Regions from separate parts of the Arthrobacter sp. JSM 101049 genome, predicted to be linked through region 1. Evidence: predicted binding sites of a transcription regulator. Region 1 holds the regulator's gene; the other holds the start of a gene.
The links. The regulator HrcA, encoded in region 1, represses chaperone genes, less so after heat shock. The targets are predictions, from matches to a motif close to TTNGCACTCGNNNNNNNCGAGTGCNAA.
Positions count from the first base shown of each region.

Region 2: groL (chaperonin GroEL) is a predicted target of HrcA. The motif match lies at 2,886-2,912, and genes of this name have one in related genera.

Region 1 is NZ_JBGFFC010000004.1:152,838-162,161, reverse strand. It holds gene AB8M85_RS12875 (PhoH family protein) at 1-598, opposite strand, end outside; gene AB8M85_RS12870 (GerMN domain-containing protein) at 863-1,792, shown strand; gene AB8M85_RS12865 (16S rRNA (uracil(1498)-N(3))-methyltransferase) at 1,912-2,727, opposite strand; gene dnaJ (molecular chaperone DnaJ) at 2,738-3,859, opposite strand; gene hrcA (heat-inducible transcriptional repressor HrcA) at 3,920-4,933, opposite strand; gene AB8M85_RS12850 (DUF3097 family protein) at 5,109-5,957, shown strand; gene AB8M85_RS12845 (DUF4870 domain-containing protein) at 6,071-6,484, shown strand; gene hemW (radical SAM family heme chaperone HemW) at 6,566-7,795, opposite strand; gene lepA (translation elongation factor 4) at 7,801-9,324, opposite strand, start outside.
Region 2 is NZ_JBGFFC010000002.1:847,332-868,864, reverse strand. It holds gene AB8M85_RS09295 (threonine/serine exporter family protein) at 1-636, shown strand, start outside; gene AB8M85_RS09290 (uracil-DNA glycosylase) at 777-1,556, opposite strand; gene AB8M85_RS09285 (DUF3263 domain-containing protein) at 1,704-2,000, shown strand; gene AB8M85_RS09280 (LytR C-terminal domain-containing protein) at 2,054-2,785, shown strand; gene groL (chaperonin GroEL) at 3,095-4,723, shown strand; gene AB8M85_RS09270 (DUF4031 domain-containing protein) at 4,815-5,717, opposite strand; gene AB8M85_RS09265 (flagellar assembly protein FliW) at 5,755-6,135, opposite strand; gene flgL (flagellar hook-associated protein FlgL) at 6,132-7,058, opposite strand; gene flgK (flagellar hook-associated protein FlgK) at 7,070-8,488, opposite strand; gene AB8M85_RS09250 (flagellar protein FlgN) at 8,498-8,983, opposite strand; gene AB8M85_RS09245 (sigma-70 family RNA polymerase sigma factor) at 9,236-10,051, shown strand; gene AB8M85_RS09240 (flagellin) at 10,158-11,012, shown strand; gene AB8M85_RS09235 (flagellin) at 11,181-12,056, shown strand; gene fliD (flagellar filament capping protein FliD) at 12,201-13,520, shown strand; gene fliS (flagellar export chaperone FliS) at 13,517-13,936, shown strand; gene AB8M85_RS09220 (hypothetical protein) at 13,962-14,228, shown strand; gene AB8M85_RS09215 (flagellar basal body rod protein FlgB) at 14,450-14,791, shown strand; gene AB8M85_RS09210 (flagellar basal body rod protein FlgC) at 14,793-15,185, shown strand; gene AB8M85_RS09205 (flagellar hook-basal body complex protein FliE) at 15,185-15,514, shown strand; gene fliF (flagellar basal-body MS-ring/collar protein FliF) at 15,514-17,127, shown strand; gene fliG (flagellar motor switch protein FliG) at 17,124-18,140, shown strand; gene AB8M85_RS09190 (FliH/SctL family protein) at 18,130-18,831, shown strand; gene AB8M85_RS09185 (FliI/YscN family ATPase) at 18,909-20,189, shown strand; gene AB8M85_RS09180 (flagellar export protein FliJ) at 20,189-20,617, shown strand; gene AB8M85_RS09175 (C40 family peptidase) at 20,614-21,378, shown strand.

The DNA.
Region 1 (9,324 bases):
GGTACGGGTCGATCTTGTCCGTCAGCGTGCCCGGCAGGAAGCCCAGCTTCTCCCCCGCTTCGACGGCCGGGCGGGTGAGGATGATGCGGTTGACTTCCTTGGCCTGCAGCGCCTGGACGGCCTTGGCCATGGCCAGGTAGGTCTTGCCGGTGCCGGCGGGGCCGATGCCGAAGATGACGGTGTTGGCGTCGATCGCGTCGACGTACGCCTTCTGGTTCACGGTCTTCGGGCGGATCCGCTTGCCGCGGCCGGAGAGGATGTTCAGCCCGAAGGTTTCCGGACCCGAGGGGCGGGCGGCACCCTCGGAGTCGACCATGCGCACGAGCTGTTCGACCAGCTGGGCCGAGACGCGCGTGCCCTTCGTGGCCAGGCCCCGGGCTTCCTGGACGACCTGCTCGGCGCGCGCCGATTGGCCGGGCTCGCCGGTGATGCGCAGCTCGTTGCCCCGCACGTGGAGCTCGGCGCCCGGGTAGATGCCCTGCAGGATCCGCAGCACCTCGTCGTTGGCGCCCAGTGCCCCGACCATCTGCTCGGTGCTGGAAAACGTGATCACCGTGGCGCCGTTGGCCTCCGGTGAGTTGCTGTTCTCGTCGGTCATCCTGCTGGGTCGTCCTCCCGTTGACGTGTCGATGGCGCCGTGTGCCGGTCCGGAGGGGACCCGAAGGCGCCCCTCCATCCTACGGGAAGCGCGTTCGGCTGCGCCGTTACTCCTCCCGCTGTAAATATCAGTCCTGCAACAGTCGCTGCTTTTGGCCCCTGTCGGGTGCCCGGCTCCCCCGGCGTGTGCCAAGGTTAATGGTCGGCCGAGGCACCCCCTGCCCGCAGGCCTGCCCCACCACCGCTGTCCAGTTGAAGGATCCCCGTGAGCATCGTCCGCACCGGCCGCCGCACCCAGGTGCGCGTGGCCATGTTGGCCTCGGTGGTCTCGCTGGGGATGCTCGCTGCCTGCAGCGGTGCCCCCGACGGGTCGATGACGAGCATGCCGGCCTCGAGCAGCGCCCCGCCCGTGGTGTCCAGCCAGGGCAGCACGGCACCGTTGGAGTCGCTGAGCGCCCCGCGCCTGTCCCCCATCTACTGGCTGGGCGAGCGCGATTCGACCGTCTACCTCTACCGCGAGTATGTCGAGGCGGAGGACCAGGGTGATCCGGTCACGACGGCGATCAAATACCTCACCGAGCAGCAGCCGGAGGATCCGGACTACTTCAACGTCTGGTCCAAGCCCTCGCGCATCGGCACCTCCATCAGCGCGGACAACGTCATCACCCTGGACATCTCCGCCGACGCCTTCTCCCGGGACCTCGACGAGGGCCTGGCCCAGCGGGCGATCCAGCAACTGGTCTACACGGCCACCGCCGCCGCGTCCGCCGCGGGGCTGCTCAGCCAGAATCCTCCGGCCAGCGTCGACCTCCTGGTCGACGGCCACTCGGGATACAACGCGTTCGGCCACGTGAAGCTCACCGGCCCGATCCAGCGCGACGCCTCGTTGCGGGCGCCGATCTGGATCATCGACCCGCAGCAGGGCACGGTCCATAGTGCCGGCAAGGTCCGGCTGCACGGCATTTCCGGTGCGTTCCCCGGCGGCACCCATTGGGTCCTCAAGCGCCAGGAGGACGGGAAGGGGACCCGCGTCGCCGGGGGCAGCCTGGCGCTGGGAGGCGGGTCGCTGGCCGACAACGAATTCGAGGTCACCCCGGTCCTGGAGGCGGGGACCTACACCCTGGCGGTCTGGGGGCAGGCCGCCGACGACGGCAAGCGCCTGAGCCAGGACACCAAGAAGTTCACGGTCCGCTAGCACCGCCGAGCCGCCTGCGCCCGCCGCCTCCCCGTGCTCCGGTGCCGGCTACCGGGGTCCTGTTCCCCGGAGCCCCGCTGTGCCTCCGGTCCGGCGCGTCCTGACCTATGCGTCCTGACCTATGCGTCCAGCAAGCCGGCCAGATGCCGGGCCAGCACCAGTGCTGCGGGGCCGGCCGTCGAGGCCCTGAGCACATGGTGTCCAAGCAGCGCCGTCCGCGCCCCGGCTGCGGCCAGGCGCTCGACCTCCGGGTCGGCGATGCCGCCCTCCGGTCCGACGATGAGCAGGATCGCCGGCACCCCGGCGTCCTGGCCGGCGGTACCGGCACCCGATCCGCCGTCGTGCAGGAAGTCGCGGACGACGGCGGAGAGCGGCTCGGTGGCCTGTTCGTGCAGGATGAGGGGCAGCTGCCGGGCGCCCTCGCCGGCGGCGCGGTCGAGCCGGGCGGCCAACTGACCCGTCGTGAGCACCCCGTGGACCTCGGGCAGCCGGGTGCGGCGGGACTGCTTCACGGCCGCCCTGACGGTGGCCGCCCATTTCGCGCGGCCCTTCTCCGCTTTCGCCTCCGGCCAGCGGACCACGGAGCGGTCCGCCTGCCAAGGGATGACCTCGTCAACGCCGAGTTCGACGGCGGCCTCCACCGCCTGCAGGTCGCGGTCCCCCTTGGCCAGGGCCTGGACCAGGACCAGGCGGAGGGCAGGGGCTGGATCGTGCGTGATCCGGTCCACGCGGGCTGTCAGGCAGGCCTTCCCGGTGGACTGGACCGTGCACCCGGCCCGGGTCCCGCGGCCGTCCAACAGGTCGATTGCCTCCCCGGTCCGGACCCGCTTGACGGTGACGGCGTGGTGTCCCTCCGCGCCGTCCAGGACGACGACGTCGCCAGGAGCCGTGCCGGCGGGCAGCCCGTCGTCGAGCAGGAAGGCCTGGTTGCTCACTGGTTGCTCATCAGCCGCGGTTGCCCAGCTTGTCCCGCAGCCGGGAGAAGACCCCGCCGCGTTCGGCCAGGCGTCCCTCGGCGAATTCCTCGTCGCGCAGCCCGGCCAGGCGCTCCAGCAGCTCGCGCTGCTCGTCGTCGAGCTTCGTCGGGGTCTCGACCTGCAGGTGGACCACCAGCTCACCCCGGACGCCACCGCGAAGACGCGGCACGCCGAGTTGGGCCAGCTTGACGGTGTCCATCGACTGGGTTCCCGGCTCGATGCGGATCTCCTGCTCGCCATCGAAGGTGTCGAGCTTCATCTCCGTGCCCAAGGCGGCGGCGGTCATCGGGATGCGCAGCGTCGCGTGCAGGTCGTTGCCCTCCCGTTCGAACACCGGATGGCGCTTGACGTTGATCTCCACGTAGAGGTCCCCGGACGGGCCACCGCCGGGGCCGGCCTCGCCCTGGCTGGCCAGGTGGATGCGCGTGCCGGTGGCAACACCTGCAGGGATCTTCAGCTGCTTGCTCACGCGTTCGCGGACGCGTCCCTGGCCCATGCACTCGTTGCACGGGCTGGGCAGGATGGTGCCGAAGCCGCGGCAGGCGCTGCAGGTCTCGACCGTCATCATCTGGCCCAGGAAGGAACGGACCGGGCGCTGCACCTGGCCCTGGCCGTGGCAGATCGTGCAGGTCTCCGGGGAGGTGCCGGGCTGGCAGCAGCTGCCGTTGCAGACCGTGCAGGTCACGGCGGTTTCGATGTCGAGCGTGTAGACCGTGCCCTGGACGGCGTCCTTGAGTTCGATCGTCGCCGTTACCAGGGCGTCGCGCCCGCGCTGCGTGCGCGAGGCCGGGCCCTGGGCCTGGCCGCCGCCGAAGAACTGCTCGAAGATGTCGCCGAAGCCGCCGAAACCGCCGGCGCCTCCACCGCCGCCGGCGGTGCCGTTCTCGTTGCCGGTCGCGTCATAGACCTGGCGCTTCTGCGGGTCGGAGAGCACCTCGTAGGCGTGGGTGACCGCCTTGAACTGGTCCGCAACGTCCTGGCCCGGGTTCACGTCCGGGTGGAGTTTGCGGGCCAGCTTCCGGTAGGCCTTCTTGATTTCCTCGGCGGAGGCGTCGCGCGCGACGCCGAGGGTTTCGTAATGGCTGCTCACAGTGTGTGCTGTGTCCTTTCCGACATTCTGTACATGCTGGTTCCCCGCGTTCCCGGACCGTCAACCGGCCAGGATGCGCGAGAGGTATCGGGCGACCGCGCGGACGGCCGCCATGCTGGTGGGATAGTCCATGCGGGTGGGGCCCAGGACGCCGACCTTGGCCGAGGAGCCCGGCCCGTAGCCGGTGGCGACCACCGAGGTCTCCGCGAGGCCGCCGTAGAGGTTCTCCCGGCCGATCTGCACGGCGATGCCCCGGGCGTCCTGTTCCATCTCGGAGAACAGCCGCAGCAGGACCACTTGTTCCTCGAGGGCCTCGAGCACCGGGGTGATCGTCAGGGGGAAGTCCCCGGTGGACCGGGCGAGGTTGGCGGTTCCGGCCATGATGATGCGGTCGATCATCGAGTTGTCGCCCAGCGACCCCAGCGCCCTGGCCAGGATCCTCCCGGGCGCCCGCAGGGACTGCGGCAGGTGTTCGCACGCCGCGCCGGCCACCTCGCCGAGGGCCTGCAGGCGTTGCCCGGAGGCCGCGGCCAGGAAGGCCGACTTCAGGCTCGCCAGCGATTCGTCGCTGGTCTCCGGGGGGACCACGACCACCCGCTGGTCGACCTTGCCGGTGTTGGTGATCAGGACCGTCAGCACCTGACCGGCGCCGAGCCCGACCAGTTCGATGTGGCGCACGGTGGCGTCGCTGAACTGCGGGACCTGGAGGACAGCGACCTGGTTGGTCAACTGCGCCAGCAGGCGCACAGTGCGGTCAAGGACCTCGTCGAGGTCGTCGGTCCCCTCGAGCATCTGCTGGATGGCACGGCGTTCGGCGTGCGAGAGCGGGCGAACCGCGTCGATCTGGTCCACGAAGTACCGGTAACCGTGTTCGGTGGGGATCCGCCCGGCCGAGGTATGGGGCGCGGTGATCAGCCCCTCCTCTTCCAGGGCCGCCATGTCGTTGCGGATGGTGGCCGCCGACACGCCGAGTTGGTGTCGCTCGACCAGGGCCTTGGATCCGACGGGCTCGCGGGAGTGGACGTAGTCCTCCACGATGGCCCGCAGGACCTCGAGGCGTCGTGGCACGGACATTCGATCCTCCTGGGTCTCGTGGCGGACGGACGTGGCAGGCGGCATCGCTTAGCACTCGACACGCCTAAGTGCTAAGTCTAATACGATTCCGCTGTTGTTAGCATGGTGGCCGCGCGCCCATGGCGCCGCGGACCGACGCCTCGGCCGCCACCACCACCGAAAGGCCTTGTCAGGAATGGATATCCACCAGTGGGGCGCCCAGGACCTGTCGGCGCCGAAGCGCCGCGAGCTGCGCCGCGTACCGGCCGCATTGGGCCTGCTCCTGGAAGACGTCCAGTCCGGATGGGTCGGTGAAGTGGTCAGGATCGAACGCTCGGGCGGGATGCGCCTGGTGGTCCTGGAGGACCGCCGGGGCAAGACCCGTTCCTTCCCCACCGGCTTCGGGTTCCTGCTCGAAGGCGAGCCCGTGGAGGTCACCGAACCCCAGGCAGCGGCCTCGGCCTCCGCAACCCGCACGGCCTCCGGATCGGTCCGGGTCGAGAAGCTGAAGGCACGCACTGCCCTGGCCAGCCGCATCTGGGTCGAGGGCAAGCACGACGCCGAACTCGTCGAAAAGGTGTGGGGCCACGACCTGCGCGTGGAGGGCATCGTCGTCGAACCCCTGCACGGGGTCGACGACCTCGCCGGCGCCGTGGCGGATTTCTCCCCCGGCCCTGGCCGCAAACTCGGGATCCTGGTCGACCACCTGGTGTCCGGGAGCAAGGAGGAACGCATTGCCGCCGAGGCCATGCGGGTTCCCGGTGCCCGCGGGAACGTACTGATCGTCGGGCACCCCTACGTCGACGTCTGGCAATCCATCCGCCCCCAGGTCCTCGGCATTGCCGCCTGGCCGGTGGTCCCCCGCGGCACCGACTGGAAGACCGGGATCCTTCGGGGACTGGGATGGCCGCACGCAACACACGCCGATGTCGCCCGGGGCTGGCGGCAATTGCTGGGAAAGGTCACCAGCTACGCCGACCTGGAGCCGAGCCTGCTGGGACGAGTCGAAGAGGTCATCGATTTCCTCACCACCGGACGCCACTGACGGTGCCGGCACACCGGGCCCGCCGCGCCGCAGCCTGCCATCCGTCGCGCCAAGTCGCATCGGGGCGATAAACTGGTGGCCACTACACATGGGACGGGAGGAACGTCGGAGTCATGAACGGAATTGATGGACACCCCAAGGACGGCCCGGCGGACGCCGGCCGCTTCGAGGGCTCATCGTCGGCTCCCCTGCCGTTGACACCGTCGGAGGACCGGCAGTGGGCGACCATTGCCCACTTTGGTGGGATTCTGGGGTGCATTCCCTCCGGCATCATCTACCTCGTCTACCGCGACCGGGGCCCCTTCACCGCACAGGAGTCCAAGGAAGCGCTGAACTTCACGTTGCCGTTGACCGTCCTGGCCCTGCTGTCCAATCTGCTGATGCTGATTCCAGTCGTCGGCGGCGTGTTCGCCATCGTCGCCGTGGCCATCTGGGTGTATGTGACGGTCAGCGGGGTGGTGGCGGGCATCGAGGTCAACAAGGGCCGCCCGTACCGCTATCCGGTGAACCTGCGCCTGATCGGCTAGCTCCGTTCCGCGCGGCACGTCGTGTGCAGTGCGGCCCCGGGGACACGGATCCCCGGGGCCGCACTGTCTTGTCGGTCGGTATCAGAAGCCGAGGAGCCGGCGCACGATGGTGTCGGCGAGCAGGCGCCCCCGCAAGGTCGGGACGATCGTTCCACGGACCGCAGCGGCGCCGTCGACCAACCCGTCGGCAATGAGCCCGGCCACCGCTTGGCGCCCCGTTGCGGGCAACTCGCCGGTCGGCAGCCCGTCGACGATGCGGGTGAGCAACATGGTGCGTTCAAGCAGCCGTGCCTGCTCGTCGGGTGTCTCGCGGCCGGCCGCCGGCGAGATGCCGCCGTCGATCCGCTGCTGGTAAGCCGCCGGGTGCTTGACGTTCCACCAACGCAGCCCGCCGACATGCGAATGCGCCCCGGGACCGGCGCCCCACCAGTCGGCGCCTTTCCAATAGGCCACGTTGTGCCGGCACCGGGTGGCTTCGCTGCGGCTCCAGTTGCTGACCTCGTACCAGGAGAACCCGGCGGCCGTGAGCATCTCCTCCGCCAGGAGGTACTTGTCCGCATGGTCGTCGTCGTCGATGTCCGGCACCTCGCCACGGCGGATGCGTGCCGCCAGACGGGTCCCCTCCTCGATGATCAGCGCGTAGGCCGAGATGTGGTCGGGCTCGTAGGAGAGCGCCGTTTCCAACGAGGTGCGCCAGTCGTCCACTGATTCGCCGGGCGTTCCATAGATCAGGTCGACGCTGACATCCAGTCCGGCATCGCGTGCCCACTGGACGGCCTGGCCGACGCGCGAGGGCCGGTGGGTGCGGTCCAGGGTCTTCAGCACGTGCGGCACCGCGGACTGCATGCCGAAGGACACGCGTGTGAATCCTGCCTCGGCGAGTGTGGCCAGGGACGCCTGGGTCACCGATTCGGGGTTGGCCTCGGTGGTGACCTCGGCTCCATCGAGCAGGCCCCAGGTCGTCCGGATCGTGTGCAGGACCGCTGCCAGGTCGCCGGCGGGGAGCAGCGTGGGCGTTCCCCCGCCGAAGAAGACCGTCGAGACCTCCCGGTCGGGCAGGCCGCTCGACCGCAGGACGCCCGCGCCGAACTCCAGTTCGGCCGAGGCCGCGGCCGCATAGGTGTCCTGGCTCGAGCCAGATCCCAGCTCATGGGCTGTATACGTGTTGAAGTCGCAGTAGCCGCAGCGCACGGCGCAGAACGGGATGTGGACGTAGACGCAGAAGTCGCGGTCCGACGCGCCGTCGGCCGTTGCCGGGGGCAGCAGGCCGTCGGCGGGTGCCGGATCGCCCAGGGGAAGTGCTGACGGCATGGATGCTACTTCTTGGCCTTGTCCTTGGAGCCGTCTGATGATAGGGCGGCGATGAACGCCTCCTGTGGGACCTCGACCCGGCCGACCATCTTCATGCGCTTCTTGCCCTCCTTCTGCTTTTCGAGCAGCTTGCGCTTGCGCGAGATGTCGCCGCCGTAGCATTTGGCCAGCACATCCTTGCGGATGGCCCGGATGGACTCGCGGGCGATGATGCGCGACCCGATGGCCGCCTGGATGGGCACCTCGAATTGCTGGCGCGGGATGAGCTCGCGCAGCTTGGAGGTCATCATGACCCCGTAGGAGTAGGCCTTGTCCTTGTGGGTGATGGCGCTGAAGGCGTCAACCTGTTCGCCCTGGAGCAGGATGTCGACCTTGACGAGGTCGGCGACCTGTTCGCCGTCGGCCTTCCAGTCGAGGGACGCGTATCCCCGGGTCTTGGACTTGAGGATGTCGAAGAAGTCGAAGACGATCTCGGCCAGCGGCAGCCAGTACCGCAGTTCGACGCGGTCCTCGGAGAGGTAGTCCATGCCGCGCATCTGCCCCCGCCGGGACTGGCACAGCTCCATGACCGCACCGACGAACTCGTTCGGTGTCAGGATCGTCCCGGCGACCATTGGCTCATGCACTTCGAGGATCTTGCCGGAGGGGAATTCGCTGGGGTTGGTCACCGTGATCATGGACTTGTCCTCGGTCATCACCTCGTAGACCACGTTGGGGGCGGTCGAGATGAGATCGAGGTTGAACTCGCTTTCCAGGCGCTCCCGGGTGATCTCCAGGTGCAGCAGCCCCAGGAACCCGACGCGGAAGCCAAAGCCCAGGGCCACTGAGGTCTCGGGCTCGAACGTCAACGCAGCGTCGTTGAGCAGGAGCTTGTCGAGGGCGTCCCGCAGGACCGGGTAGTCCGATCCGTCGATGGGGTACAGACCGGAGAACACCATCGGCTTGGGGTCCTCGTAGCCACCGAGGGATTCCGCAGCAGGCTTGGTGAAGCTCGTGACCGTGTCGCCGACCTTGGACTGGCGGACGTCCTTGACCCCGGTGATCAGGTAGCCCACCTCCCCGACGCCCAGGCCGCGGGTCGGGGTGGGTTCCGGTGAGGAGACCCCGATCTCCAGCAGTTCATGGGTGGTCCGCGTGGACATCATCTGCAGCTTCTCCCGCGGGGTGAGCTGCCCGTCGACGACCCGGACGTAGGTGACGACGCCGCGGTAGGTGTCATAGACGGAGTCGAAGATCATCGCGCGGGCCGGTGCATTCGCATCGCCGACCGGTGCCGGCAGGTCACGGACGATCTTGTCCAGCAGGGCCTCGACCCCCTCGCCGGTCTTGCCGGAGACCTTCAGCACGTCCTCGGGTTCCCCGCCGATCAGGCCGGCCAGTTCGGCCGCGTACTTCTCCGGCTGCGCGGCCGGCAGGTCGATCTTGTTCAGGACCGGGATGATCGTCAGGTCGTTTTCCATGGCCAGATAGAGGTTGGCCAGGGTCTGCGCCTCGATGCCCTGCGCGGCGTCGACCAGCAGAATCGCCCC
Region 2 (21,533 bases), on a different contig from region 1:
TCGGCGGTGCAGGATGCCATCAACGGCTTCCCGGTCACCGCCGCTGGCCGTTTCTTCTCGTCCTTGCTGATCTACGGGGCGATCATTGCCGGGATCACGGCGGCCCTGGTCGCCGGGGCGATGATGGGCATGCCGCGGCTGGACGTGGCCAATGTGGCGCAGATCGACTACCCGAAGCCGTTCCTGGTGTTCCTCGTCGTCGTGGCCGTGATCTGCGTGGGCGTGTTCGAGCAGACCTCGCATTCGCTGGTGCTGCCCACCGCGGGCGTCGCGCTGGCCGGGTACCTGGCCTATCTGCTCGCCGAGCAGCTCGGCGTGGGGGAGCGGTTGACCCCCGCGGTGGCCGCGGTGGTGGTCGGCGGGTTCGGCCGCTGGGTGGCCATGAAGATGGGGGCCCCGCAGCTGGTGGTCGCCGTTCCCGCGGTGACGTTCCTGCTGCCCGGTCTGATGATCTTCCGGGCGATGTACGGGATCACGATCGATGCCGGCCAGGTGTCGGTCGGCCTGATCCAGATGTTCAACGCCTTCACGATCATCCTGGCCATCGCCGGCGGCGTCGTGCTCGGCGACACCGTCGCCCGCCCGTTCACCAAGGGCTGGATCACCCACGAACGCCGGCGCATCCGCCGCCGCTAACCCCACAGCGCGCTCCGCGCGGGCTGCAGCTGGCTGGCTATCCGGGTTATCGCCCTCCGAAGCATCGCCAACGGGCGGTTTCCCGGACATCTACCGGGTGGTTACGGACCGTGGGCCCACCAAGCGCCCCAAAGGCGCCCCTACAACCCGGGCAGCGGTGCGTCCCCCGGCCCCTCCGGAGCAGGCCCGCCCGGCGGCCGTACGGCTCCGGCGGCGCCCACGGACGGCGCGGCTTCCGCCGCCGGCAAACGCCAATCCACCGGCTCGCCACCCTGGGCCTCGAGCAGCTCGTTGGCGCGCGTGAAGGGCCGCGAGCCGAAGAACCCGCGCCGGGCCGACAGGGGAGAGGGGTGCGGGCTGGTGATCACCGGCGTCGTGCCCAGCAGGGGTTCGAATCGCTGGGCGTGCCGGCCCCAGAGGATCGAGACCAACGGAGTGCCCCGGCCGGCCAGGGCCGTGAGCGCGGCGGTCGTGATCTCCTGCCAGCCGAGCTTGCCGTGCGATCCGGTGTCCCCGGCGCCCACCGTGAGCACCGGGTTCAGCAGCAGCACGCCCTGATCGGCCCACGGGGCCAGATCCCCGCTGGCGGGGAAGGGGTAGCCGGTATCGGCCACGTATTCGGCGAACATGTTGGCCAGGCTCCGTGGCAGGGGCCGCACGGCGGCGTCGACGGCGAAGGCCAGCCCGATCGAGTGCCCCGGGGTCGGATACGGGTCCTGGCCGAGGATGAGGACGCGCACCTCGGACATCGGCCGGTGGAAGGCCCGCAGCACATGTTCGGCGGCCGGCAGGACCAGCTCCCCGTCCGCGCGTCGCCGGTCCAGTTCGGCCTCCACAGCTTGCAGCCGGGGCAGGACCGGCTCCAGCGCCCGGGCCCAGTCCGGGGCCATCGGCCAGGTGGCCTGCGCATCATTCTCCATGGGGCCATTTTGCCCGCCGGCATGCACCGGGCGCCAAATGACATCATTGTCATTCGCCACTACCATGGAGGGTGGGGAAGAACCCCGCGACCCGGCCATGCCCGGGTGGGGGCATGCAGGATCGGAGACGGGCCGAGGAGGCACATCATGGCAGTTCAGGCCGGCGAGCTGGAGTTCGACATCGACGAATCCAGCGACTTGGACGAACGCGACCAGCGGATCCTGGCCCTCGAACGCCAATGGTGGAAGTACGCCGGGGCCAAGGAGCAGGCCATCCGCGAGCTCTTCGATCTCTCGGCGGCGAACTACTACCAGCTGCTCAATGCGCTGATCGACACGGACGCCGCGCTGGCGCATGACCCGATGCTTGTCAAAAGATTGCGTAGACTTCGATCGACGAGGCACCGCGCACGCAGCGCCCGCCGCCTGGCCGGCGACGCGTAGGGCCGCTGCCCCGCCACCACCTGCCTGACGGACCAAAGGAACCAAGGACTGCGATGACGAAGTACCCCAACGACGAATTCGACAGGGTCCCCGAATTCACGAACCGCAAGGGTGTCCACCGCCAGGCCGTCGCCGGGGAAGCGGCCCGCCGTTCCCCGCTGGGATGGATCGTGGCGTTCGGCATCCTGGCCCTGGTCGTCGGCCTCTTCAGCTACTTCGTCCTGCCGCAGCTCACCGGCCAGCCGGTCGCCACCACCGCTGCGGCCTCCAGCTCGGCCAGCGCACCGGCCTCGCCCACCCAGGACGACGCCGATGCCTCCTCCGCCTCGGAGGCCCCCTCCGGTGGTGCCTCCGAGGGGGCTGCCGCCTCCGATGAGGCAGGTGCCTCGGAAAGCGAAGCAGCCGAATCCTCGCGCGCCGCCGAGGAATCCGCCGCCGCGTCCGAAGCCGCTGCTTCGTCCAGCGCCGCCGCGGCCAGCTCGGCTGCCGCGGAATCCAGTGCCGCAGCCGCCGAACCGGACCTGTCCACCAGCATCGGCGTCTACAACGCCTCGAACCGCTCCGGCCTGGCCGGCTCGGGCCGCAGCGAGCTCGTCGGTGCCGGGTTCACCAGCGTCAGCGCGGGAAACTGGACCAAGCACGTAAACAACTCGGTGGTCTACTACAAGTCGGAAGCCGACAAGGCCACTGCCCAGCAGGCCGCCGACGTCCTGGGGATCGGGACGATCTACCAGACCGCGAACATCCCCGGGCGCATCGCCGTCGTCCTCGGCTCGGGCTACTGAGTTCTTCCGCGGCCTACTCGGAACCGTCCCGGACGGCACGAGTTTTCCCGAATACCGTCCCACGGCTTGCACTCTCGGGTAGGGAGTGCCAATAATTGACTTAGCACTCGGGTGTTGAGACTGCTAAGCGCGGCGCGGACCGGATCCGCGACGGTGCCTCGCCGTCGAACACACCGGGTGAACCCCGGATCAGTTGCAGCGAGGGTGTGGGCACGGCGTTCAGACAACGCAGGGTCCCGCCCGTCCGTCGCGGGCGTTTCAGCTGGTTCATGAACTCGCATGACTGTCCCGAAAGGACCACTAGCCACCATGGCCAAGATGATTGCATTTGACGAGGAAGCACGCCGCGGCCTCGAGCGGGGTCTGAACACCCTGGCCGACGCCGTCAAGGTGACCCTCGGCCCGCGCGGGCGCAACGTCGTCCTCGAGAAGAAGTGGGGCGCCCCCACCATCACGAACGACGGCGTCTCCATCGCCAAGGAAATCGAGCTGGACGACCCGTACGAGAAGATCGGCGCCGAGCTGGTCAAGGAGGTCGCCAAGAAGACCGACGACATCGCGGGCGACGGCACCACCACCGCCACCGTGCTGGCCCAGGCCCTCGTCAAGGAAGGCCTGCGCAACGTTGCCGCCGGCGCCGACCCGCTGTCGCTCAAGCGCGGCATCGAGAAGGCCGTCGAGGCCGTGACCACCGAGCTCTTCGACTCCGCCGTGGAGATCGAGACCAAGGAGCAGATCGCCGCCACCGCGTCGATCTCCGCTGGCGACTCCCAGATCGGCGAGCTCATCGCCGAAGCACTGGACAAGGTCGGCAAGGAAGGCGTCATCACCGTCGAGGAGTCCAACACCTTCGGGCTGGACCTCGAGCTGACCGAGGGCATGCGCTTCGACAAGGGCTACCTCTCGGCCTACTTCGTCTCCGACGCCGAGCGCCAGGAAACGGTCCTCGAGGATCCGTACATCCTGATCGTCAGCTCCAAGATCTCCTCCGTCAAGGACATGGTCGCCGTCCTGGAGAAGGTCATGCAGTCCGGCAAGCCGTTGCTGATCATCGCCGAGGACGTCGAGGGCGAGGCCCTGGCCACCCTGGTCGTCAACAAGCTCAAGGGCACCTTCAAGTCCGTCGCCGTCAAGGCCCCGGGCTTCGGTGACCGCCGCAAGGCCATGCTGGCCGACATCGCCATCCTCACCGGTGGCCAGGTCATCTCCGAGGAAGTCGGCCTCTCGCTCGAGGCCGCCACGCTCGACCAGCTGGGCCAGGCCCGCAAGGTCGTCGTCACCAAGGACGAGACCACCATCGTCGAGGGTGCAGGCGACGCCGAGGAGATCGCCGGCCGCGTGTCCCAGATCCGCGCCGAGATCGAGAACTCCGACTCCGACTACGACCGCGAGAAGCTGCAGGAGCGCCTGGCCAAGCTGGCCGGCGGTGTTGCGGTCATCAAGGCCGGTGCCGCCACGGAGGTCGAGCTCAAGGAGCGCAAGCACCGCATCGAGGACGCCGTGCGCAACGCCAAGGCCGCTGTGGAAGAGGGCATCGTCGCCGGCGGCGGCGTGGCCCTGATCCAGGCCGGCGAGAAGGCCTTCGCGAAGCTGGCACTTGAAGGCGACGAGGCCACCGGCGCCAACATCGTCAAGGTCGCCGTCGAGGCACCGCTGAAGCAGATCGCCTTCAACGCCGGCCTCGAGCCCGGCGTCGTCGCCGACAAGGTCAAGGGCCTGCCCGCGGGCCACGGCCTGAACGCGGCCACCGGCGTCTACGAGGACCTGCTGCAGGCCGGCGTGAACGACCCGGTGAAGGTCACCCGCTCTGCCCTGCAGAACGCCGCCTCCATTGCGGGCCTGTTCCTCACCACCGAGGCAGTTGTCGCCGACAAGCCGGAGAAGGCCGCTCCGGCCATGCCCGGTGGCGACGACATGGGCGGCATGGGCGGCTTCTAGCCACCCCGGCTTCCCAGCCTTCATCAGCACGACGCCGGCGCGGTCACCTCATCGAGGTGGCCGCGCCGGCGGCTTTAAGGCGCGGCACGGTTCAGGGTGCCGGAAAGCCGAGATCGGCCAGTTCCGCTGTGAGGTTCTCCCGGGCGGCGACTTCCCAGAGGTCCCTTCCGGTGGCTGTCGCGTAGAGCGGTTCGGTGGCCAGCAGCGTGCGCAGCACCTGGGCCCGGCCGACGGCGAAGTCCGCGGCGGGGACGTGCGAGTACTCGCGGCGTACCGCGGCGGCATAGCGGGTGTAGGCGGGCCGCGGACGGGCCAGGACCTCCAGATCCGCGTCGCACAGCAGGCGCCCGGCGGCGTCGTCCGCTTCCGGCCAGTGGGTGGCCGTCAGCCGGACCAGGCGGGCAACCTCGGCCACCTCGTCCGCGGGGACCCCTGCCTGCGGCAGCAGCTGTTCGGCCAGGCGGGCCGATTCCTCCTCATCCTGGCCGGCGACACCGGCGTAGACGGCGTCGTGGAACCAGGCGGCCAACCACGGTGCCCGCGGATGGGGCCCGACCGCCTCGCCCCGAGACCGCAATAGGTCCAGGGCGCGCAGCACGGCCAGCAGGTGGGCCCGGTCGTGGTACTGCCGGTGCGGTTCGGACCACCGGGTGATCAGCTGTGCAGCGAGCCCCGCGTGGCCGGGCAGCAGGCGGTCCCACGCATCGGCGAGGACCCCGTCGAGGCGCTCGGGGCGTTGCCGGGCCGGGATGCGCACCCCGGAACGGATGAGGCGCCGCGCCAGCTCGGTGGCCGGGACGGGCAGGGCCCCGCGTGCGACCAGGTCGTCAAACCGCTTGCGAGGTACGTCGTAGTGGTCACGGTCGAAGGCACGTGCGGGCAGGTCGGCGGCCGCGGCAAAGGCATGGAGTTCCTCGACCGAGATGTCGGAGACCAGATGTGAGAACTCCGTGCCGTGGGCGGGCCACAACGGGGGATCGATGAGGATGGCCATGCGCCCAGATTACCCGGGGGAGCGGGGGAGTGCCCTGTCAGGCGGTGGCGCCGAGGGGCGAACGCAGCGGCCAGTCCTGACCCTCGAGGATCACCTGTGCGCACGCGCCGGTCTCCGGGTTCACGAGCACCGGGGCCAGCAGGTTCACGGTGGCCTCGCGGTCGGACGTGTTCACCATGGCCAGGACCGTGGGCTTCTGCACGGCAGCCGCGCCGACCAGTGCCAGCTGCTCGCGGGAGAAGCGCGGGGCATAGTCCGGCAGGTGGGTGGCGGCGTCGAGCACGAAGAAGCGGATCTCCGGGCGGTCGGCCGAATCCAGCGAGTAGAGGCCGACGGCGTCCTCGACGGGCTCGAGCGTGAACTCGGTGAGGTCGGCGAGGCCGGGGAGCGGGGCGGCGAAAGCGAGGCGTGTGCTCATCGGAGGAAGTCCATCAGGGTCGGTTGGAGGATGCGCGCGGAGGCAGCCAGCGCTGCCTGGTAGGCGACCTCCTGCGTTTTCAGGTCCAGGATGGCGGTTCCCAGGTCGATGTCCTCGACCGCCGAGCGCCGACCCTCCAAGGCTACGGCGTTGTCCATCAGCGTGGACTCGGCAGCCAGCACCGTCGCGTGCCGGACACCGACGGAGGTCTGGGCATCGCGGACATTCTGCATGGCAGCGTCCACTTGGTCGATGCGCTGTGAGATGTTGTCTCCCCCGCGGAGGTCCTTGATGATGTTGGTGATCAGCGAGAACACGTCGTCTCCGCCTTCCGTGATCGGGCCGAAGGCCTCGGCGGCGTCCGTGTCCACTCGGACAGTCGTGTTGGGTCCGGTGCGCCGGTCGACTTTGCCGCCAGTCGCCGTGAAAGTGACGGTGACGTCGTCCGTTTCCACCGTCGTCTCGTCCGGCTTCACAGTGACGGCTGCGGACGCATCGGCCGTGCCCGCGAACACGAGCCGTCCCGCGTACTGGGTGTTCGCGGCATCGGCGAGGCTGTCGCGCAGCGTCTCGAGCTCGATCGCGATGGCCTCCTTGCCGTTGGCGTTGATGCTGCCGTCGTTGGCGCCGCGGACCGTGAGCTCGCGGATGCGGTTGAGGATCGTGGTCGCCGAGGACAGTGCCGAATCGGCCGTGGCCAGCCAGCCCTTCGCGTCTCCCACGTTGCGGCTGTACTGCTCATTGGCCCGGGCCTCGGCTCGGACGGCCATCGAGGTCGCGGTGCCGGCCGGGTTGTCGCTGGGCCGGGAGATGGCCTCGAGTGAGGACGCCTTCGTCTGCGCGGTGGCCAGGCGCTGCATGGCGGTCTGCAGGTTGCGGGTGGCGGCTGCGCTGATGCCGGCGTTCGTGATGCGGTTGATCATCGTTCCCTTCCTTAGCGTCCGACGATGCCGGTGCGGTTGATCAGGGTATCGAGCATTTCATCGACAGCGGTCATGACGCGCGCTGCCCCCTGGTAGGCATGCTGGTAGGCCAGCAGTGCGACGTTCTCCTCATCGAGGGACACGCCGGCGGATGCCTGCTGCTGGGCGGCGGCTGCCGAATGTGCGACGGCGGCAGTCACCGCTTGCTGCGCCTCGGCTTGCGCTGCCAAACCAGCAGAGACGACGACGCCGGACCACACCTTGTCGGGACCGCCATCCTCGTTGGCGAGATCGGCTAGTTTCAGCGCGTTGGAGCCGTCCAATTTCCCAGCGCCCGCAGAGGATTTCGTGGCAAGCTCAGCGGCAGAAGAAACGATCACCGAGAGCCCGGCCGCTGTCGTCTGGTCTGGATCGAAGAAGTTCTTCTGTGTCTGATCAGCTACGGTGAAGCCCTCCTTGTGCACCGTGTTGACGGTTGTCACCAAGTTCTCGGCGACAGCGTCCAACGATGCGGCCATCTCGGCAATCGCACCACCCGTTCCGTTCCCTTCGGGATCCGCTGGTGCTAGCAAGGAGAGCGCTCCAGCGACCCGTCCGCCGACCGAGTCGACGTCGTTACCGTCCAACGTCAACCGCGGCGGGTCATTTGTCGCCCCGGAGAGCTGCTCCGATCCGGTGGCCTTCAATTCGCTGTGGCTGGTGCCGGCGACGAGCGACTGGTTCCCGAGTTTCACCTCAATGGTGCCGTCTGCGTTGGTCGCACTGGTGGCACCGGACAGCTCGGCCAGACGGTTGACGAGCATCGCTCGCCGGTCCAGCATCTCGTTGGCGTTGCCTCCGGCGGTCATCGTCGCCCTGATATTGCCATTCAGCTCAGCAACCTGGGCCGCAGTCGAGTTCACCTCCGAGACCATCGTGTTGAGCCCGGAGCGCTGTGTGGACCACTGGTCGGACAGCTCGCCGTGCATGAGGGCGAGCCGGGACGCGACGTCTTTTGCGCTGGAGATGAGCACCGTGGCTTGCGATGCCTCCCCGGGGTGGTTGGCCACGCCCTCCCAGGCATTCCAGAACTTGCCGAGCAACGCCGAGAGGCCGTTTTCGCCCGGTTCGCGCAGCGTGTTTTCGATGTCCATCAGGGCAGCAGCACGGGTATCTGCCATGCCGACGGCGCCGGAGGTCGCGTTGAGCCGGGCATCCAGGTGTGCGTCGGCCAGCCGCGCGATGCCACTGACGGAGACACCCTGGCCCAAGCTGGGGCGGGTGACGATCAATCCCGTGGAGGCCAGTGCCCCGACGGCTGACAGCTCGGCACGCTGTCGGGTGTAGCCCGGCGTATTGACGTTGATGATGTTGTTGCCGGTGGTCTCGATGCCGATGCGCGCGGCATTCAACCCGGTCATCGCGGTGTTCAATCCACTGAAGGTGCTCATATCCGTCCCCTACAAACTCGTGTCGATGATCCGCGCGCCATCGCGGGCAGCGGTACCGGCGCCCGTGCGGTCGTAACCGGGCCGTTCGTCGTCGAGCGTGGCCAGTGTCTCCTGCGTGGAGCGCTGGGCCGCGCGCAGGTACTGCTCGTTGGCCTCTCGCAGTGCGGCGATCTCGCTGGTGGTCTCGCGCAGCGCGGTCAGGTGCGCTCCGAGGATGTCGGTCCAGGGTCCCTGGGGAGCTTGTGCGGCGATATCTGCCAGCGGCGCGTCATCGGCTAGACCCCAGGCTGCGGCCACCGAAGCGGCTTCGACGGACCGGGCCAGGCTGGCAGCGTGGACCTTGTCCAGCACGCTTTCCACCTCGCGGGTGGCCATGCCGATCCAACGGCTCTTCCCGGAGACCAAGAGGAGTTGTTCCTCCTCGAGCTTGAACTGGAGCAGCTCCAGCAACTCCCGCTCTTTCCACAGCAACGCGGATAATTCATTGGCACTCATGCGCCATCGATCCCCTCAGCTTGTCGGGTAGACCCCACGCCTATCTTCCATGTAGCCCCCCGGCATACAAGAGTCTATCGGCCGAGTTTTCAGCACCGTTAGGAAGACTTTGTGGGTAGGAGAAAATTGGGGGTATCCAAATTCCACAAAGTTAAACTAATATCTCCTGTGGGGGGGAATTTCGCTCCGCCCCAGCGGTCAGTATGGCTGGCCGCTATTTACTTGGAATGGGGCGAGTCAGTGGATAGATCTGTGCGCAATCAGATGGTTGTCGACAATCTGCCGTTAGTGGGTTATCTCGCTGCGGAGATGTGTGCGAAGGCAACGCATCTCTCGCGTGAGGACCTGGCGTCGGTCGGTTCGATCGCCCTGGTCACGGCAGCAGATTCCTTCGATCCTGCCCTCGGCGTTCCCTTTGGCGCCTACGCACGCCGACGCATCGTCGGCGCTTTCGCCGACGACATGCGCTCCAGCGACTGGGCGACCCGCGGTGCACGCAAGCGCATCAAGGAAACCAAGGTCGTCCAGGAGACCCTGACGGCAGCCCTCGGCCGTACGCCGACGACGGCGGAACTCGCCCAGTCCCTCGGTGTCGCCGAAGACGAAGTGCACGCTGCCATGCAGGATGCCGCCCGCACTGTCGTCGGCATCGACGATGTCATGGCCGACTACCTCGTCGCCGAGACCGAAACACCCGAGCAGCGGCTGCTTGCCGACGAGCGCACCGCAATGGTGCGTGCCGCCGTGGAAGTCCTGCCGGAGAAGATGCGGCACATCGTCCAGCGCATCTACTTCGATGGTTCGACGGTCAAGGAAGTTGCAGCAGAGTTGGGCATTACCCACTCCGCGGTGTCCCAGCAGCGATCCGAGGCGATGCGTTTGCTGCGCGACGGCATGCAAACCCACTATGCCGATTCGGAGCAGATCAAGAACTCGGAGCCGGTATCCCGCGTTGCTGCGCAACGGCGGACGAACTACCTGGCCGCGTTTGGCGAGCAGGCAGCCGGCGGAATTACCCGCACGGCCCAAGCGGTTCACCGCATCAGTCCGGCTGCCGCTGCTTTGTAGAAGATTTCCACTTCTCGGCTAACGCCCAGAAAGTTCCTGCCGATAGGTGTGGTTGAGGTCCACGGACGGACCTCGCACGAACACCCACTTCACGGAGGAATTCACCATGGGTATGACCGTTAACACCAACCTTTCTGCGATCAACGCGCAACGCAACCTCGCGAACACGCAGAACGACCTTTCCAAGTCGCTGGAGAAGCTCTCCAGCGGACTGCGCATCAACCGGGCCGCCGATGATGCGGCGGGCCTGGCGATCTCCGAGGGCCTGCGCTCGCAGGTCAACGGCTACACCGTGGCAGCTCGCAATGCCCAGGACGGCATCTCGGTCATCCAGACCGCTGAAGGCGCCCTGACCGAGGTCCACTCGATCCTGCAGCGCGTCCGCGATCTGGCCGTGCAGGCCGGCAACGACTCCAACAACGCAGATTCCCGCACTGCGATCCAGACCGAAGTGGAACAGTTGGGTGCAGAACTCACCCGAATTTCTGAAACCACGAACTTCAACGGAATTGACCTGCTGAAGGGAGCAACCTCCGGAGACGGCACGGGGCAGTTGAGCTTCCAGGTAGGAGCAGGTGGGGCACCCAGCAACCAGATCATTGTCGATCTGACGTCGGCCGATGTGGCCGCCATCGGGACGGCGATCACCGGTTTGGCTGCCGCAGGGTTTGCTACTGCGACTGCTTCTGCCGCCTCGATTACAGCCATCGACACCCAGATCGAGAACGTGTCGACCGCACGTGCTGGCCTTGGTGCCTCGCAGAACCGTCTCGAGTCTGCCATCAACTCCCTGAATGTCGGACGCGAGAACCTGACCGCCGCCGAGTCCCGCATCCGAGACGTCGACATGGCCGCAGAAATGGTCAAGTTCACCCGCTCGAACATCCTCTCCCAGGCCGGCACCTCCATGCTGGCCCAGGCGAACCAGTCGAGCCAAGGTGTGCTGCAGCTCCTCCGCTAAATCGTTCGAGCCTAGGCAGCGAGTGAATTAATTCGACTGCGGGACCGATGCTCGTATCGAGACGGAGAAACGTTCCCAGCCACGTTCCTGTGCTCGCACAGAGGACGTATCAAGGCGACGTTCATGGATGAACGCCGCACCAACACCCACTTCACGGAGGAATTCACCATGGGTATGACCGTTAACACCAACCTTTCTGCGATCAACGCGCAACGCAACCTCGCGAACACGCAGAACGACCTTTCCAAGTCGCTGGAGAAGCTCTCCAGCGGACTGCGCATCAACCGGGCCGCCGATGATGCGGCGGGCCTGGCGATCTCCGAGGGCCTGCGCTCGCAGGTCAACGGCTACACCGTTGCTGCCCGCAACGCCCAGGATGGCATCTCGGTCATCCAGACCGCTGAAGGTGCCCTGACCGAGGTCCACGCGATCCTGCAGCGCATGCGCGACCTTGCCGTCCAGGCCGGCAACGACTCCAACAACGCCGAGTCGCGTGAGGCCATTCAGAAGGAGGTCACCGGCCTGACGGACGAGCTGGTCAGGATTGCGGACACGACGAACTTCAACGGGAAGGACCTGCTGAAGGGGGCCACCATGTCCTTCCAGGTAGGGGCTGATGGAGGCGCATCGTCGCAAATTTCCGTGTCGATGACTGACATGAAGACATCGTTGGCGTCCATTACCAATATCACTTACGGGGCGACATCGGCTGATGCCAGCACGCACGAGCCCGACGCAACGAACTTCCTGTTTGATTCGGCGGCGAACGCAGCCTTGGCTATTACGGCCATCGACACGGCAATCACTGCGGTTTCGACAAACCGAGCTGAGCTCGGTGCTGTCCAGAACCGCTTCGAGTCGGCCATCAATTCACTGAATGTCGGTCGCGAGAACCTGACCGCCGCCGAGTCCCGCATCCGAGACGTCGACATGGCCGCGGAAATGGTCAAGTTCACCCGCTCGAACATCCTCTCCCAGGCCGGCACCTCCATGCTGGCACAGGCGAACCAGTCGAGCCAGGGCGTTCTGCAGTTGCTGCGTTAGTACCTTGACGTAGTGAAGTAAAGAGTTCCGCGAACGGTGCGTGGCGGCCGGCCCGGCCCCCCGCCAGATAACGGTCGCCACCGCCGTTCACGGGACACCTCCAGCATTTCCGCAGTCGTAGGCAGTCATAGAAGGGAAGAGAACTTGGGCATCTCGCTCGACGGATTGTCATCCGGTCTGGATACCACAGCCCTGATCAACACCCTGATGCAGGCCGAGGCCATTCCGCAGAACATCCTCAAGAACAAGGTCTCTGCGGCACAGACGATGGTTTCTGCCTTGCAGGCGCTGAATACCAAAGTCTCTGCACTAGGCGAACTGGCAGAGAAAGCAGCCAAACCGGACTCCCTGCAGCTTTTTACCACCACAAGCAGCTCAGATGCCGCGAAGGCTACCGCGGGTAGCGGCGCTGCCCCTGGTTCCGTGGACATCACCGTCAACCAGACGGCACAAGCACAGGTGTCGGTCTCTGGGAAAGTCAGCGAGTGGACCGAGGCATCCTTTACCATCACGAAGGCCGACGGGTCCGTCATTTCCATCGCGGCAGATTCGACGTCACTTGATGACGTAGTCCGTGCCGTCAACAATTCCGACGCTGGCGTCAAGGCTGTCATGGTGGCAGCAGGCGATGGCACCTTCCGCCTACAATTCTCAGCCGCCGACACCGGAACCAGTGGCAAGTTCACCATTTCTGGAACTGCAGGCTCCAACCTCACCGAAGCGAAGACTGCACAGGATGCCAGCATCACGCTGTGGTCCGGGGTGACGGGAGTCGAACAAGAAGTCATTTCGTCCAGCAACACGTTCGAGGACCTGCTGCCCGGTGTCGACATCACCGTCAGCAAGGCCTCCACGTCTCCGGTGACCATTACGGTCGCACGCGACGACGAGGCCGCCGGCAAGGTCGCCGAGGACCTGGTCGACAATCTCAACAGCCTCTTCGGCTTCATCTCTGCCAACTCGTCCGTGACATCCGATCCCGACGGCACCACGAAGGGCATGATCTTCACCGCCGACAGCACCGCCCGCGATGTGAACCAGCGGATCCTGTCCGCGGCCACGATGCCGGTCAACGGCAAGTCGCCCTCGGAAATCGGCATCAGCATCACCAAAACCGGAACCATCGAGTATGACGCCGAGAAGTTCCAGCAGGCGCTGACCGAGAACCCTGCCATGGTGGAGGCTACACTCCAGGAGATCGCCTCCCGCGTGCATTCGACCGCCTCCGCACTGTCCGACAAGTACGACGGCCAGATCACCGCCCGCATCAAGGGCCAGGAATCCACCATCACCCGCCTCGACGACCAGGTCATGGACTGGGACCGCCGTCTTGCCACCCGCCGGGCGACCCTCGAGAAGACCTACGCGGCCATGGAAGTCCAGCTCAGCGCCCTGAACGCCCAGTCCTCCTGGCTCACCAGCCAACTGTCCTCGCTGCCGAGCACGAACGGAAGCTCTTCATGATGATAAACCCAGCCCAGAAGCGCGCCCAGCTGGAACGCGAGGCCATCCTCTCCGCCAGCCCGGCCCGACTGCTGACCATGCTCTACGACCGGTTGCTGCTGGACCTGTCCCGGGCCGAAGCCGCCCAGCAGAACGAACAGTGGTCCATCGCCTCGGAGAACCTCATCCACGCGCAGGCCATCGTCGCGGAACTGTCCTCCACGCTGAAGCTCGACGTGTGGGACGGCGCCGCAGATCTGCTGGCCGTCTACACCTACGCCACCACCGCCATGTTGAATGCCAATACAAGCCGGGACGCCGCCAAGACGCGCGAATGCATCGAGCTGCTCGAGCCGTTGCGCCAGAGCTGGCACGAGGCCGCACAGGCGCAGAACGAATCCGCGCCGGCACCGGCCGGAGCCCTGCGCGTTGGATAGGGGAACCGATGATGCGTGGACACGCGTGCTGGAAGACCTTGAGCACCAGCTGGAGGCGGCCCAGGCACTCGAGGCAAGCACCGGCGTCGTGCCCTGGACACCGCCCGCCGGGCTTGGTCCACTGCCCGCGGAACTGGCGCCCCGTGCGCAAGCACTCGTCGCCGCGCTGAACGACGCTGCGGTTCGCACCGTTGCCGCACGGGACGAGATCGCCCGGCAGCTCGCCGCGGTGCGGTCCGTGCCGCTGGCCGAGGACGGCGGATCGTCCGTTTACCTCGACGTCGCTGGCTGACACATACCGGGCTGAGATTCGGCAGGCCAACACTGGCTGGCTGGCACCGGGCTGGCGGGCGCAACGCGCGCTGACCAGCGGCTATCTGAAAACTTTTCGTCAATTACCCATCGCAACCGCTAACGGGCCGACCGGCCCGGCCGATGGTTGCCAGTGAGCACGGATTGCTCACACCTTGTGGCCCACGGACGGGCAGTGTCTCGACCCTGGAGCAGTAAGCCGTGTTCGAATCCGTCACGTCGGTCGCGCTGGAAAGCGCCCTCGATGGCCTGGCCATGCGCCAGCGTGCCATCGCGAACAACATCGCCAACGTCAACACGCCGGGCTACCACGCCGAACGCGTCTCCTTCGAGGACACACTGGCCCGCTCCGTGGCCCATGGCGACGGCCACGCGACGGCCACCACGGCCCGCTCGCTGGAACCGACCCGGCTCGACGGATCGAACGTCAACATGGACACCGAGACGCTGTCCAACATCGACACCGTGCTGCGCTACCAGTTCGCCACCCAAGCCGCCTCCGGCACGTTCAGCGGGATCCGCACCGCCCTGAGGAGCAGCTGACATGCCCCTCGACGCCATCGGCATCGCCGGCACCGCGCTGACCGTGCACCGCAAGTGGCTCGACGCCGTCGCGGACAACCTCTCCAACATCAACACCGCCACCGCCACGAACGAGGACGCCTTCCGTGCCCGCTACGTCCTGGCCCAGGCCGGTGGCGAGGACAACGGCGTCTACGTCGCCGGCACCGAACTCGGCGACTCCGAGGGCCGTGTGGTCCACGAACCGAACCACCCGCTGGCCGACGAGAACGGCAACGTGCGCTACCCGGACATCGACTACGCCGAGCAGATGGGCGCCCTGATCATGGCCCAGCGCGGCTACCAGGCCAACGCCGCCGTCGTGGACCGGGCCAAGGAAACCTACCAGGCCGCCCTGCAGATCGGACGCAACTGATGCCCGCCGTCGTTCCCCCCATTGCGGGGTCCATCCCGTCCGTCACCTCGGTGGCACCGACGACCCCCACCGGTTATGCCGGCAAGGCCGAGGGGCCGTCCACCGACGGCAGCCAGTTCGCCTCCACGCTCGCCGGCGCCGTGGACAATGTCCAGGAACTCAAGGGCGTCTCCAACGAGCTGGCCATCCAGGCCGTCACTGGCGACCTCACGGACATCCACGCCGCCACGCTGGCATCGGCCCGTTCCTCCATCGCCCTTGAAATGGCCGCCACCTTCCGCAACCGCGGGGTCGAGGCGTTCAACGAGATCATGCGGATGCAGGCCTGATGGCCGTCCCCGCGCCGCTGGCCAAACTCGGGCAGACCATCGGCGGCTTCAGCATCGGCCAACGCACCGTGGCCATCATCGGCATCGCCGTGCTGGTCCTCGGCGGCATCGCCCTGGCCACCTTCGTCACGCAGCCGCGCTACTCGCCGCTGTTCACGGGCCTGCAGGCCGCCGACGCCTCCGCCATCGTCGAGCAGCTCAAGACCGACGGCATCCCGTACGAGCTCTCCAACGGCGGAGCGACCATCATGGTCCCCGAGGAGAACGTGTACGACGCGCGGCTGAAGGCCGCCGCCGCCGGCATGCCCACCGCGGGCCAGGGCGGCTACTCCCTGCTCGACGACATGGGCGTCACCTCCAGCGAATTCCAGCAGTCCGTCACCTACAAGCGCGCCCTCGAGGGCGAACTGGCCAAGACCGTCGAGGCGCTCGACGGCGTCAAGATGGCCTCGGTGAAGCTCGCCATCCCGGAGGAGACCGTGTTCGTAGACTCCAAGGTCGATCCGACCGCCTCGATCTTCGTGGAGACCACACCCGGGACCACGCTGACTCGCGACCAGGTCCAGTCCGTGGTGCACCTGGCCTCGGCCGCCGTCGACGGGCTCAAGCCCGAGAACGTCGCCGTGGTCGATGCCGCCGGCACGCTGCTCTCCGCCGTCGGCGTCGGGGCCACCGGGGGAGTGGACGCGCAGGCCTCCGACTACGAGGAGCGGATCCAGGCCGCGGTCCAGGGCATGCTCGACCGCGTCGTCGGCCGGGGCAACGCCACCGTTGCCGTCGCCGCGGACATGAGCATGGAATCGGCCGAGCGGACCGAGGAGTCCTTCACCGACCCGAAGGGCGCCCCGGCCCTGACCGAATCGACCAAGACCGAGAACTACGAGGGCACCGGCGGCGGCAGCGCCGGCGTGCTGGGGCCGGACAACATCGCCGTCCCGGAGAACTCCACCGGCGACGGGACGTTCACCTCGGAGACGTCCGACCGGACCAACGCGGTCAACAAGGTCACCGAGAACCGCAGCATTCCCGCCGGTTCCCTGGAACGCCAGACGATCTCCGTGGCGTTGGACGCCGCCTCCACCCAGGGCCTGGACGTCGACAAGGTCACCGAGATGGTCAGTGCAGCCGCCGGGATCAACACGGACCGTGGCGATCTGGTCAGCGTGAACGTGATCCCGTTCAACGCCGAAGACGCCACCGCGGCCCAGGATGCCCTGGCCGCGGCGAACGCCGACGCTGAAGCCGCGCGGAAGGCCGAACTGATGCGGACCCTGGTCATCGCCGGAGCCTCGGTGCTCGCCCTGCTCCTCATTCTGGCCGTGATCCTGTTCCGCCGCCGGAACAAGCAGAACCGCGAGCCGCTGGACATCGGCGAATTCCACGAATACGAGGCGCTGCCGGATAAATTCCAGTCCCTCGACGCCCCGGCCACCACGTCGATCCCCAGCATCCCCGTCCCGGCCGCCGTGGCGGCACCTGTTCCCGTTCCGGCGTTCGGAGCCGATGAGGATTCGGCCCGCAAGCGCAGCGATCTGGATGCCATGGCCGCTTCCGATCCCGCGATGATGGCCGATTACCTGCGGACCGTCATGGATGATCGGGCGAACGCATGAGTCCCACCGTCGAATTGACCGGCACCCAGAAGGTCGCCGTCGTGCTGATGCAGATGGACCGCGCCAACGCCGCGGCCGTGATGCGCCAGTTCTCCGAGGAGGAGGCCGGCGAGATCGCCGCCGAACTAGTGCGTCTGCGCCGGGTGGACAGCGAGGTCGCCGAGCAGGCCCTCTCGGAGATCTACGAACTGACGAGCACCGGCAAGGCCGGCACGCGCGGCGGCAAGGACTTCGCCGCCGGACTGCTGGAGGCCTCCTTCGGGTCGGAGAAGGCCACCTCCGTGCTGGACCGCATCGCGTCCACGAACGCGGGCAGGAGCTTCGAGTTCCTGGCCACCGCCGAGGCCACCCAACTGGTCTCCCTGCTCGACGGCGAGCTGCCGCAGACCATCGCCCTGGTCATCGCCCACCTGCCTCCCGACGTCGGCTCCGCCGTCATGGCCGGTTTCGAATCCGAACTGCGCACCGCCGTCGCCCGGGCCCTGGCCACCATGGGCAACGCGTCGCCGGAATACGTGAAGATCGTCGCCGAGGCGCTCAAATCCCGCGCCGGGTCCATGGTCGGTCCGAGGGAGGAGGCCGACGTCGTCGGCGGCATCCAGCCGCTGGTCGACATCATCAACCGCTCCGACGTCGCCATGGAACGTGACCTGCTGGAGAGCCTGGACGCCAACGATCCGGAACTGGCCGAAGAGGTCCGCTCACGCATGCTCACCTTCGCCGACCTGGTGAAGTTCGAGCGCCGCGATGTGCAACGCGTGCTGCGTGGCATCGACCCCAAGGCCCTCGCGCTGGCCATGAAGGGTGCCGCGGCACCCGTCGTAGAGACCATCCGGGCCAACATCTCCGACCGCACCCAGGAGATCCTCAAGGGCGAAATCGAGGCGATGGGGAAGGTCCGCGTCTCGCAGGTGGAGCAGGCCCGCGCCGACATCGTGCGGTCCATCCGCGAACTCGAAGCCCAGGGCGAGATCACCGTGCAGCGTGGGGACGATGACGACTATGTTGTCTGAAACGTCCCCCACCCGGCCCTCCTGGTCCCAGCCGGCTGCCACGACGGGCAAATCGGCCGGCCAGACCGGCGGTACGATCGATCCGGAGCAGTTCCGTCCCGTCGTCTTCTCTTCCCTCGGGGCCACCGCCGCCGATACCACGGACCCGGAGACCTCGAGTGCGCGCGCCCGCGGGTACGCCTCCGGCTACGCTGCCGGCCGCCGCGCCGCCGAAGCGGACGTCCGTGCCGAGCGCGAGGAACTCCAGCGCCGGCACCACGCCGCCGAAATGGCCCGCCAACGCGATCTCGCCGCAGCAGTGGCCACCCTCAACGGTGCCGCCGTCGCGCTGCACCGGCGCATGCTGCCGGTCCTCGAGGATGCCTCCCAGCTGCTGGCCGAGTCGGCCCTCCATCTGGCCCAGGCCGTGCTGGGCACCGAACTACTGGACACCGAGCACGGCGCCCGCGCAGCCCTGGCCCGCGCCCTGGCCGGCGTCGAGGCCGCCACCGTCCACGCGGTGCACCTGCACCCCGAGGACCTGGCGGCCTTGCCCGCCGGACTCGACCTGGACGGGCGCATCAACCTGGTCGCCGATCCCCGGCTGGAGCGCGGCGACGCGATTACCGAGTTCGAGGACGGCTACCTCGACGCGCGCATCGGCGAGGCGCTGGCCCGCTGCCGGGCCGCCCTGCAGAGTGGTGACACATGAGCACCCTCGCCATTGAAAACAGGCCGGGCTCAAGGACCGGAACCAGCACGGGATCCAGACTGCCCCAATTGCGCGCCATGATCACGGCCGCACCCCCGGCGCGCATCGGCGTGGTCACCTCCATCCTGGGCCTCGGCCTCGAGGTCGCCGGGCTGTCCTGCCCGGTCGGCGCCGTCGTGCACATCGGCGAGGCGCGCGTCCCGGCCGAGGTCGTCGCCGCCACCCGCACCACCTTGCACTGCATGCCGTTGGGCCCGCTGGAGTCGATCTCCGCCGGTGACCACGTGCGTACCACCGGGCGCCCGGCCCTGATCCCGGTCGGCCACGCGCTCATGGGCCGCGTCATCGACGGCCTCGGCCGCCCCATCGACGGCAAGGGGCCCCTCGGCGACCACGAGCTGGTCGCCTTGGAAAACGAACCGCCCTCGCCGATGGAACGCACACGCATCAGCGAACAACTCCAACTCGGGGTCCGCGCGCTGGACACCATGACCGCGGTCGGCCGCGGCCAGCGCATCGGCCTGTTCGCCGGCTCCGGCGTCGGGAAGTCCTCGCTGCTGTCCATGGTCGCCCGCGGCACCAACGCCGCCGTCAACGTCATCGCCCTGGTCGGCGAGCGCGGCCGCGAGGTGCGCGAGTTCCTCGAGGAAGACTTGGGGCCCGAGGGCCTGGCCCGGTCCATCGTCGTCGTGTCCACCTCCGACGAGCCGGCGCGCATGCGCCTGCGCGCGGCCTTCGCCGCCACCCGCATCGCCGAGCACTTCCGTAACGGCGGCTCCGACGTGCTGCTGATGATGGACTCGCTGACCCGCGTGGCCATGGCCCAACGCGAGATCGGCCTCTCCGCCGGCGAACCACCGGCCACCCGCGGCTACCCGCCCTCGACCTTCTCGCTGCTGGCCCGGCTGCTCGAACGCGCCGGCACCGACTCCTCCGGGTCCATCACCGGGATCTACACGGTCCTGGTCGACGGCGATGACCACAACGAACCCATCGCCGACTCGGCGCGTTCCCTGCTGGACGGGCACGTGGTGCTGGACCGCAAGCTCGCCGTCGCCGGGCACTTCCCGTCCATCGACGTCCTGGGTTCGGTTTCCCGCGTCGCCTCCCGCGTCACCACCCGGGACGCCGCGGCCACCGCCGCCTCCTTGCGCCGCATCCTGGCCGCCCGCCGGGCCGCCCAGGACCTGCTCGACGTCGGTGCCTACCAGCGCGGGACCAACCCGCTGGTCGACGCAGCCGTCGACCACGAGGACGCCATCAACGAGTTCCTGTGCCAGCGGCTCGATGCCCCGGTGCCCGCCACCACGGCGTGGACCGAGCTCGACGCACTGGTGCGCGGCATGGGGGTGGCCTGATGTCCCGCGCGTTCCGCCTGGCCGGGCTGTTGCGGCTGCGCGAATCCCAGGAGGCCCAGGCCGCCGGCAAGCTCGCCGTGGCCAACACCGGCCTGCGCGAGGGAACCGCCCGGGTCAACCGGCTGCGGACCCGCGCCGGGGGCACCCCGACGGACGTGGACAGCGTCGCGGCCCTGCAGGCCGTCGCCGCCGTGCGGGCCTCCACCCGCGGGATGCTGGTCGAACTCGATGGGCTCGTCGAGAGCCTGGCCGACGAGGCCGAAACAGCGCGCGACACCTATCGCCAGGCGCGCCGCGACGCCCTGATGCTCCAAAAACTGGGCGAGCGGCACCAGACGGCCCTGGTCGCCGACGACTTGGCCCGCGAACAAGCGGCCCTCGACGAAGTGGCCTCCCGGGCACGTAGCGGACAGGAAGGCACCCCATGAGCATCACCGAAGCGCTCGGGCGCATCAACTCCATCCAGTCGACGCTGGCCCAGGTCTCCGGGGCAGCCCAACGGCCCGCCACCACCGCGACGGGCGCCGCAGCGGGCAGCACCTCGTCCAACACCGCCGCCTCGGCCGCCGCCCAGCTGGCCGCGGCGACGCTGGCCGGATCCGGGGCCTCGCCGACGGCCGGAACCGCCGACGCGTTCTCCGGGGCCCTAGCCAGCGTCCTCGCGCCGGGATCCGGGACGACCGCGGGGGCAAAGGCCACCGGCGCCGACGAGGTCGGGCCGGTGAAGAAACACGGCTCCACCACCGGCGCCGACGTCGTCGCCACCGCCAAGAAATACCTGGGCGTGCCCTACGTCTGGGGCGGGAACAACCCGGCGATCGGCCTGGACTGCTCCTCGCTGGTCCAGCACACCTTCCGCGACCTGGGCATCGACCTGCCCCGCGTGGCCCGCCAGCAAGCCACCGTCGGCACCGAGGTCCCCTCGCTGTCCCAGGCCAAGCCCGGCGACCTGCTGGTGCTGCGCAACGGCAAGCACATCGGCATCTACCTGGGGGACAACAAGATGATCCATGCACCGCGACCTGGCGAAAAGGTCAGCATCCGCGAGCTGTTCGAAACCGACAAGGACATCATGACCATCCGCCGCATCGTTCCGGCAGAGACGCCGGCACCCACCGTGGCCCCGAGTGGCTCGGCTGCCGCATCGTTGGCCCTGCAACAGGCGGCCTTCGCCGGGGCAGCATCATGAACGCCATCGTGACCGCGTCGTCGGCCCCCACCGCAACGGGGATGCGGCCATCCGGTCCGACGTCCTCCACCGCGCACGACGGCGCTGCCTCCTTCGGCGATGCCCTCGCCACCGAACAGCACGGCCTGGCCCGACGCGGCAACGAACCCCAGGGC